Regions from separate parts of the Streptomyces sp. NPDC050988 genome, predicted to be linked through region 1. Evidence: predicted binding sites of a transcription regulator. Region 1 holds the regulator's gene; each other region holds the start of a gene.

Region 1 (3,241 bases):
CGGTTCCGCCGCCACCTCGGGCACGGGCTTGGGCTTCTTCCACGGAGGGGTCAGGTCCGCTGAGTACTGGCGCATTCGGATGACGATAGGAGAAGGTCCCCGCCCGGCGCACCGAGCCCCCCTGCGACACGCCGACGAGCCTCCCGCGACAGGCCCACGGGCTCCCTACGAAACGCCGAAACGCCGTGCCAGCACGTCCCGTTGGGCCCGTACGAACCCGGCGTCGACCGCCGCCCCGTGGCCGGGCACGTACACCGCGTCCTCGCCCCCGAGGGCCAGCAGCCGGTCCAGGGCCGCGGGCCAGCGGGTGGGGACGGCGTCGGGGCCCGCCTGGGGTTCGCCGGACTCCTCGACGAGGTCACCGCAGAAGACGATCTCCGGAGAGCCCGTCCCGGCGCCGTCGGTGCCGCCGGTGCCGCCGGGGGCTCCAGGGCTTCCGGGGACGAGAACCGCCAGGTCGTGGCCGGTGTGGCAGGGGCCCACGTTCGCCAGCAGGACCTGCACTCCGCCGCCCAGGTCGAGCGTCCACTCGCCGGAGACGAGATGGCGGGGGCGGACGAGGAGGTCCGCCGCCTCGGCCGCCTCGCCCGGATCGGCGCCGTTGCGCTCGGCGTCGGCACGCAACTCGTCCCGTCCGTCGACCAGCACCCGCTCTAGACCCACCGCCCCGAAGACCTCGACCCCCGCGAACGCCGCCGCGCCGAAGACATGATCGAAGTGCGGGTGGGTGAGCGCGAGATGGGTGACCCGCCCGCCCCCGAGCAACCGCCGCGCCTCCGTACGCAGCCGCGCGCCCTCCCGCAGCCCCGACCCCGCGTCGATCATGAGCGCCGCACCCTCGCCCACCACGAGCCCCACCGTGCAGTCCCACACCGGAAGCCGGCACCGCCCCACCCGCGGACCCAGTTCCTCCCACCCGGCCTCTTCCCAAGTCACCCTCATACGCCGACGCTAGCTCCATGCCCCGTGAAGTGCGCGGACAGTAGTCGGGACAGAGCGGGACAGCCCCGTACACGTCGTCGTGACATCGCAGGGCCACCCTTGCCCGCGTCGTACCTACCGGCCGTACACTTGGGCCGGGGATGCTGGCACTCGTGCGCGCTGAGTGCCAGGCAAGGCGATCGAAGATGATCGAGGACCGCATCGAAGACCGCACGAAGACCGCGGGGAAGACCAGCTGGAGGTGTGCGCGATGCTCAGTGAACGCAGGCTCGAAGTGTTGCGCGCCATCGTCCAGGACTACGTGGGCACCGAGGAGCCGGTCGGTTCCAAGGCGCTCACGGAGCGCCACCGGCTGGGCGTCTCCCCGGCGACCGTCCGCAACGACATGGCCGTGCTCGAGGACGAGGGCTACATCGCCCAGCCGCACACCAGCGCGGGCCGTATCCCCACGGACAAGGGCTACCGCCTCTTCGTCGACAGACTCGCGGGCGTCAAGCCGATGACCGCGCCGGAGCGGCGGGCGATCCACAGCTTCCTCGACAACGCCGTCGATCTCGACGACGTCGTGGGGCGGACCGTCCGGCTCCTCGCGCAGCTCACCCGGCAGGTCGCAGTCGTGCAGTACCCGTCCCTGACCCGGTCGACCGTGCGTCATGTGGAGCTGTTGTCGCTGGCCCCGGCCCGCGTCATGCTCGTACTGATCACGGACACCGGCCGGGTCGAGCAGCGCATGGTGGACTGCCCGGCGCCCTTCGGGGAGTCCTCTGTGGCGGATCTACGCGCGCGGCTCAACAGCCGGATCGCGGGCCGCCGTTTCGCGGACGTCCCGCAGCTGGTGCAGGATCTCCCCGACGCTTTCGAGTCGGACGACCGGGGCACGGTCGCGACGGTGCTCTCCACCCTCATGGAGACCCTCGTCGAGGAGACCGAGGAGCGGCTGATGATCGGCGGCACCGCCAATCTGACCCGCTTCGGACATGACTTTCCCCTCACCATCCGTCCTGTGCTGGAGGCACTTGAGGAGCAGGTCGTTCTCCTCAAACTCCTTGGTGAGGTCAATGATTCGGGCATGGCCGTACGGATCGGTCACGAGAACGCCCATGAGGGACTCAACTCCACGTCCGTCGTCTCGGTCGGCTACGGTTCGGGCGTCGAGGCAGTAGCAAAACTTGGCGTCGTCGGCCCGACGCGCATGGATTACCCCGGAACGATGGGAGCGGTACGAGCGGTGGCACGGTACGTAGGACAGATCCTGGCGGAGTCGTAGGTGGCCACGGACTACTACGCCGTACTCGGCGTGCGCCGCGACGCGTCCCAGGACGAGATCAAGAAGGCATTCCGGCGGCTCGCTCGCGAGCTGCATCCGGACGTCAATCCCGATCCGAAGACGCAAGAGCGCTTCAAGGAGATCAACGCCGCTTACGAGGTGTTGTCGGACCCGCAGAAGAAGCAGGTCTACGACCTCGGCGGTGACCCGCTGTCCCAGGCGGGCGGCCAGGGCGCGGGCGGCTTCGGCGCCGGCGGGTTCGGGAACTTCTCGGACATCATGGACGCCTTCTTCGGTACGGCGTCGCAGCGGGGCCCGCGGTCGCGTACGCGGCGCGGCCAGGACGCGATGATCCGGCTGGAGATCGACCTCGACGAGGCGGCCTTCGGCACGACGAAGGACATCCAGGTCGACACGGCCGTCGTCTGTACGACGTGCAGTGGTGAGGGTGCCGCGCCCGGCACCTCCGCGCAGACCTGTGACATGTGCCGCGGGCGCGGTGAGGTGTCCCAGGTCACGCGGTCCTTCCTGGGCCAGGTCATGACGTCCCGGCCGTGTCCGCAGTGCCAGGGGTTCGGGACGGTCGTTCCGACGCCGTGCCCCGAGTGCGCCGGCGACGGACGGGTCCGCTCGCGTCGGACCCTGACCGTGAAGATTCCCGCCGGTGTCGACAACGGCACGCGGATCCAGCTCGCGGGCGAGGGCGAGGTCGGGCCCGGTGGTGGTCCCGCCGGTGACCTCTACGTCGAGATCCACGAGGTCGCGCACTCCACCTTCCAGCGGCGCGGTGACGATCTGCACTGCACGGTCACCATCCCGATGACCGCGGCCTCTCTCGGCACCAAGGTGCCGCTGGAGACGCTCGACGGGATGGAAGAGGTCGACATCCGTCCCGGCACGCAGTCGGGGCAGTCGATTCCGTTGCACGGGCGCGGTATCACGCACCTTCGCGGTGGCGGGCGTGGTGATCTCATCGTGCATGTCGAGGTCATGACGCCGAGCAAGCTTGATCCCGAGCAGGAGCGGCTGTTG
Region 2 (3,241 bases), on a different contig from region 1:
GGACCCCATCGAGCGGCTGGGCAAGAAGGCCGCGCAGAAGGTACGCACGTACGGCCCGACCGAGGACCCGTACCGCCGCTGGGGCCTGACCGCCCCGCTCGCCCCGGCGCCGAAACCGCCCGACCGGCGGCCCTCCGCCCGCACGGCGGGGCCGGGGCTGCCGCCCGTCGTCGACCGCGTCCCCACCCGCGACCGGGTCGTCTTCCTGACCTTCGACGACGGCGCCGAGAAGGACCCGGGGTTCGTCGACATGGTCCGTGAACTGCGGCTGCCGGTCACGATGTTCCTCACGGACAGTGTGGTCGGGCCGGGGTACGCCCACTTCGGCCGGCTCCGCGCGGTCGGCGCGAGCGTGCAGAACCACACGCTCGACCACCCGTACCTGCCGGGTCTTCCGTACGCCGGGCAGCGTGCCGAGATCTGCGGCCAGCAGGAGAAGCTCAAGCAGCGGTTCGGTATCCGGCCTCGCCTCTTCCGGCCGCCCTACGGCGACTACAACTCCGACACTGTGCGGGCCGCCGCCGACTGCGGGCTGGCCGCCGTCGTCCTCTGGCGCGACGCCGACCGGCTCCGCCCGGGTGACATCCTTCACTGCCCGGAGGGCCGGAACGGTACGAGTCTCACTCGGACAACGACCAAGATCCTGAACCGAGTCCAGGCCCAGGGTTTCACGGTCGCCCGCCTGGAGGACTACCTCTAGCGATTTATCGCCCCCGCCGCCCCTACCCATTCCCGTCACTACTCGGGGGCCAGCCCCCGAACCCCCGCTCCTCAAACGCCGGAGGGGCTAAAAGATTGCGCGGCCGGGCGAAAGATTGCGCGGCCGGGCCGAACCTCTACAGCCCAGTCCAGGCACATCTCAGCCCGTCCGGCGTTTGAGGACGAGGCCGTTCAGGCCGATCAGCGGGGGTCTGGGGGCGGCAGCCCCCAGGGCGTTCACCCGTGGCACCGGGCGCCGGACATCCCCTGACCGCCGGAGGCAATTGGCACTCCGCTTGACCGAGTGCTAATCGCAGTCATAGTCTCAGGTCTGGCACTCACCGCAGGAGAGTGCCAATAGCGACGGGCAGGTCCGGCACCCGCGACGACGGATCCACCTGGTCGCCACCTCAGACAGTTAACCCCGTGAGATCTCCGAAGGGGGAGGTCGGATCGTGACGACCACCAGCTCCAAGGTTGCCATCAAGCCGCTTGAGGACCGCATTGTGGTCCAGCCGCTCGACGCCGAGCAGACCACGGCCTCTGGCCTGGTCATCCCGGACACCGCCAAGGAGAAGCCCCAGGAGGGCGTCGTCCTGGCCGTGGGCCCGGGCCGCTTCGAGAACGGCGAGCGTCTTCCGCTCGACGTCAAGACCGGCGATGTCGTGCTGTACAGCAAGTACGGCGGCACCGAGGTGAAGTACAACGGCGAGGAGTACCTCGTCCTCTCGGCTCGCGACGTGCTCGCGATCGTCGAGAAGTAATTCACCCGGCACCACCAGCATTCCCGGCATTACCAGCATTGCAGTGAACTGCGCCCCTGGCCCCCGCGACCTTATGAAGCCGGGCGTCGGGGGCGCAGTTCGTTTCACCCACGTTTTCCGAGAGGGCTGAACCGCTCCCATGGCGAAGATCCTGAAGTTCGACGAGGACGCCCGTCGCGCCCTCGAGCGCGGCGTCAACAAGCTTGCCGACACGGTCAAGGTGACGATCGGCCCCAAGGGCCGCAACGTCGTCATCGACAAGAAGTTCGGCGCACCCACCATCACCAACGACGGTGTCACGATCGCCCGCGAGGTCGAGATCGACGACCCGTACGAGAACCTCGGCGCCCAGCTGGTGAAGGAGGTGGCGACCAAGACCAACGACATCGCGGGTGACGGTACGACCACCGCCACCGTGCTGGCCCAGGCGCTCGTCCGCGAGGGCCTGAAGAACGTCGCCGCCGGCGCGTCCCCCGCCCTCCTGAAGAAGGGCATCGACGCGGCCGTCGCCGCGGTCTCCGAGGAGCTCCTCGCGACCGCGCGCCCGATCGACGAGAAGTCCGACATCGCCGCCGTCGCCGGTCTGTCCGCCCAGGACAGCCAGGTCGGCGAGCTCATCGCCGAGGCGATGGACAAGGTCGGCAAGGACGGTGTCATCACCGTCGAGGAGTCCAACACCTTCGGTCTGGAGCTGGACTTCACCGAGGGCATGGCCTTCGACAAGGGCTACCTGTCGCCGTACTTCGTGACGGACCAGGAGCGCATGGAAGCCGTCCTGGACGACCCGTACATCCTGATCCACCAGGGCAAGATCTCCTCCATCCAGGACATGCTGCCGCTGCTGGAGAAGGTCATCCAGACCAACTCCTCCAAGCCGCTGCTGATCATCGCCGAGGACGTCGAGGGCGAGGCCCTGTCGACCCTGGTCGTGAACAAGATCCGCGGCACGTTCAACGCCGTCGCCGTGAAGGCCCCCGGCTTCGGTGACCGCCGCAAGGCGATGCTCGGTGACATGGCCGGTCTGACCGGTGCCACCGTCATCGCCGAGGAGGTCGGCCTCAAGCTCGACCAGGTCGGCCTGGACGTGCTGGGCACCGCCCGCCGCGTGACCATCACCAAGGACGACACCACCATCGTCGACGGCGGCGGCAAGTCCGACGACGTCGCCGGTCGCATCAACCAGATCAAGGCCGAGATCGAGGCCACGGACTCCGACTGGGACCGCGAGAAGCTCCAGGAGCGCCTCGCGAAGCTGGCCGGCGGCGTGTGCGTCATCAAGGTCGGCGCCGCCACCGAGGTGGAGCTCAAGGAGAAGAAGCACCGTCTGGAGGACGCCATCTCCGCGACCCGCGCCGCGGTCGAGGAGGGCATCGTCTCCGGTGGTGGCTCCGCGCTCGTCCACGCCGTGAAGGTCCTGGAGGGCAACCTCGGCAAGACCGGCGACGAGGCCACCGGTGTCGCCGTCGTCCGCAGGGCCGCTGTCGAGCCGCTGCGCTGGATCGCCGAGAACGCCGGCCTGGAGGGTTACGTCATCACCTCCAAGGTCGCCGAGCTCGACAAGGGCCAGGGCTTCAACGCCGCGACCGGCGAGTACGGCGACCTGGTCAAGCAGGGCGTCATCGACCCGGTCAAGGTCACCCGCTCCGCCCTGGAGAACGCCGCCTCCATCGCCTCCCTGCTCCTCACGACCGAGACCCTGGTCGTCGAGAAGCCGGCCGAGGAGGAGGCCGACGCGGGCCACGGCGGTCACGGCCACTCCCACTAGGCGAAATCCGCTT
Region 3 (3,241 bases), on a different contig from region 1:
CGACGGCAACGGTCACAACGAGATGCGCCTGCGGGACGCGTTCAAGAACGCCTGATCACGCCCCGTCGGCGGAACGCCGGCGGAAACGCCCGAGGGCGGCACCCCTGGAATGGGGTGCCGCCCTCGTTCGCGTGATGCGAAGTACTGCGTGATGCGAAGTACTGCGAACTGCGACGTACTGCGAACTACCGAGCCTTGGCTGCTTGCGCAGGGGCTCAGAAGTCCATGTCACCGCCCGGCATGCCGCCACCGGCGCCGGCGCCGGCACTGGCCTTCTCCGGCTTGTCGGCGATGACGGCCTCGGTGGTGAGGAACAGCGCGGCGATGGACGCGGCGTTCTGCAGGGCAGAGCGCGTGACCTTCGCCGGGTCGATGATGCCTTCGGCGATCATGTCGACGTACTCACCGGTGGCGGCGTTGAGGCCGTGGCCGACGGGAAGGTTGCGCACCTTCTCGACGATGACGCCACCCTCGAGGCCACCGTTGACGGCGATCTGCTTGAGCGGGGCCTCCAGGGCGAGCTTCACGGCGTTGGCGCCGGTCGCCTCGTCACCCTCCAGGTCCAGCTTCTCGAAGACCGAGGAGGCCTGGAGCAGGGCCACGCCACCACCGGCGACGATGCCCTCCTCGACGGCCGCCTTCGCGTTGCGAACGGCGTCCTCGATGCGGTGCTTGCGCTCCTTGAGCTCGACCTCGGTGGCGGCACCGGCCTTGATGACGGCCACGCCGCCGGCCAGCTTCGCCAGGCGCTCCTGGAGCTTCTCGCGGTCGTAGTCCGAGTCGGAGTTCTCGATCTCGGCACGGATCTGGTTGACGCGACCGGCAACCTGGTCCGCCGAACCCGAGCCGTCCACGATCGTCGTCTCGTCCTTGGTGATGACGATCTTGCGAGCGCGGCCGAGCAGCTCAAGGCCCGTGTTCTCGAGCTTGAGGCCGACCTCCTCGGAGATGACCTCGCCGCCCGTGAGGATGGCGATGTCGTTCAGCATCGCCTTGCGGCGGTCACCGAAGCCCGGAGCCTTGACGGCGACGGACTTGAAGGTGCCACGGATCTTGTTGACGACCAGGGTCGACAGGGCCTCGCCCTCGACGTCCTCGGCGATGATCAGCAGCGGCTTGCCCGACTGCATGACCTTCTCCAGGAGCGGGAGCAGGTCCTTGACGTTGGCGATCTTCGAGTTGGCGATCAGGATGTAGGGGTCGTCGAGGACGGCCTCCATACGCTCCATGTCCGTGGCGAAGTACGCCGAGATGTAGCCCTTGTCGAAGCGCATACCCTCGGTGAGCTCGAGCTCCAGACCGAAGGTCTGGGACTCCTCGACCGTGATGACGCCTTCCTTGCCGACCTTGTCCATCGCCTCGGCGATGAGCTCGCCGATCTGGGTGTCGGCGGCGGAGATGGAGGCCGTCGAAGCGATCTGCTCCTTGGTCTCGACATCCTTGGCCTGCTCAAGGAGGGCACCGGAGACGGCCTCGACGGCCTTCTCGATACCGCGCTTGAGAGCCATCGGGTTGGCGCCGGCGGCGACGTTGCGAAGGCCCTCGCGGACCAGCGCCTGCGCCAGAACGGTCGCGGTGGTCGTACCGTCACCGGCGACGTCGTCCGTCTTCTTGGCGACTTCCTTGACCAGCTCAGCGCCGATCTTCTCGTACGGGTCCTCGAGCTCGATCTCCTTGGCGATGGAAACACCATCGTTGGTGATCGTGGGGGCGCCCCACTTCTTCTCGAGGACGACGTTGCGACCCTTGGGACCAAGGGTGACCTTGACGGCGTCGGCGAGCTGGTTCATCCCGCGCTCGAGACCGCGCCGTGCCTCCTCGTCGAACGCGATGATCTTGGCCATGTGAAGTGGTCCTCCCGGACTGGGGTGGAATCTCCAGGACCGCGCCCGCGCCCGCGACGGACGGCCTGCCGACCTCGTGGTTCCTTGCCCCACCCGGCCTGCGGGCCTCACCGACCCGGTCCTCGTTATCACTCTCACCTTCAGAGTGCTAACGCCAATGATTAGCACTCGACCCATGCGAGTGCAAGCGGCTCCGGATGATCCGCAGGTGGGAGCTGGTGGGAGCAGGCGGGAAGAGAGCGCACGGACGGCGCGGACGGGGTGCGGGCATGCCGAAGGGCCCGCACCCGGTGGGGTACGAGCCCTTCGGAAGAAGAACGTCGCTGCAGTAAGTCGGCGCGTGCTTCAGCCGGTCGCCAGTCGGACCATGTCCGCCTGCGGCCCCTTCTGGCCTTGCGAGATCTCAAAATCGACCCGCTGACCCTCTTCCAGGGTGCGGTAGCCGTCCATCTGAATCGCGCTGTAGTGGACGAAAACATCCGCACCACCGTCGACCGCGATGAAGCCGTACCCCTTCTCCGCGTTGAACCATTTGACGGTGCCCTGAGCCATGCCTAACTCCCCTATTACTGGCCCTTGCACAGACCCGCACTTCGCGGATCCGGGTCAGACCTCACCCCCCAACGGTTGGGGGTGTGCGCCGGAACGCGTCGACCGCGGCTGAATGTATCCGTCCAACTGCCGTCTGCAACAGGTCAATCCGACGAGAATTCCGGGCACGACCGATCGGGAATATGTGAAGAATTCACGAAGATTCAGGGCAAGTCGGGCCCCATGAATGCCATAAAAGGCTCAAAAAGGTGGGGCACTTTGGCTACTTCTTGTCGGGCTTCGGGCGGGATCTCAATGCGCCCGGCGTGCGGATCGAAGCAGGTTCCCCAACTGTACCGCGCTCAACCATACAGAATTGCCCCCTCCGCTTCTCTCACGGAGGGGGCAATTCGATGAACTCTCGGTGACGGCAGTTACCGAAGGTAATTATCAGCCCTCGGCACGGCTCCCGACGGTCAGCCGCCGGCGACGGCGGGAATGATCGACACCCCGGCCCCGTCCGGCGTCGCCGTCTCCAGCCCCTGCTCGAAGCGGACGTCGTCGTCGTTCACGTACACGTTGACGAACCGGCGCAACTGCCCCTGGTCGTCCAGGACCCGGGCGGCGATCCCGGTGTGGTTCTTCTCCAGATCGGCGATGACCTCACCAAGAGTCGCCCCCTCAGCGACAACCTCGGCCTGGCCGCCCGTGTAGGTACGCAGGATGGTGGGGATACGAACGTTGACGCTCATGGGGTTGGACCTCCGTCGGAGTGGGTGGCCCCTTCAGGGGCGCGGGGAACGGCGCAGTCTTTGGCTCTTGGGGGCGCGGGGCAGTCTTTTGGCTTTTAGGGGCGCGGGGAACTG

The links. The regulator HrcA, encoded in region 1, represses chaperone genes, less so after heat shock. The targets are predictions, from matches to a motif close to TTNGCACTCNGNNNNNCNGAGTGCNAA.
Region 2: a site for HrcA is predicted at 984-1,010, ahead of groES (co-chaperone GroES). Genes of this name have one in related genera too.
Region 3: a site for HrcA is predicted at 1,970-1,996, ahead of groL (chaperonin GroEL). Genes of this name have one in related genera too.

What each region holds. Positions count from the first base shown of each region.
Region 1 is NZ_JBITFQ010000057.1:868-4,108, forward strand. It holds gene ACIBEI_RS49050 (DUF3097 domain-containing protein) at 1-75, opposite strand, end outside; gene ACIBEI_RS49055 (MBL fold metallo-hydrolase) at 166-942, opposite strand; gene hrcA (heat-inducible transcriptional repressor HrcA) at 1,193-2,209, shown strand; gene dnaJ (molecular chaperone DnaJ) at 2,210-3,241, shown strand, end outside.
Region 2 is NZ_JBITFQ010000021.1:40,042-43,282, reverse strand. It holds gene ACIBEI_RS33465 (polysaccharide deacetylase family protein) at 1-700, shown strand, start outside; gene groES (co-chaperone GroES) at 1,155-1,463, shown strand; gene groL (chaperonin GroEL) at 1,603-3,228, shown strand.
Region 3 is NZ_JBITFQ010000040.1:47,922-51,162, forward strand. It holds gene ACIBEI_RS44735 (phospholipase D-like domain-containing protein) at 1-55, shown strand, start outside; gene groL (chaperonin GroEL) at 216-1,844, opposite strand; gene ACIBEI_RS44745 (cold-shock protein) at 2,190-2,396, opposite strand; gene ACIBEI_RS44750 (ubiquitin-like small modifier protein 1) at 2,852-3,127, opposite strand.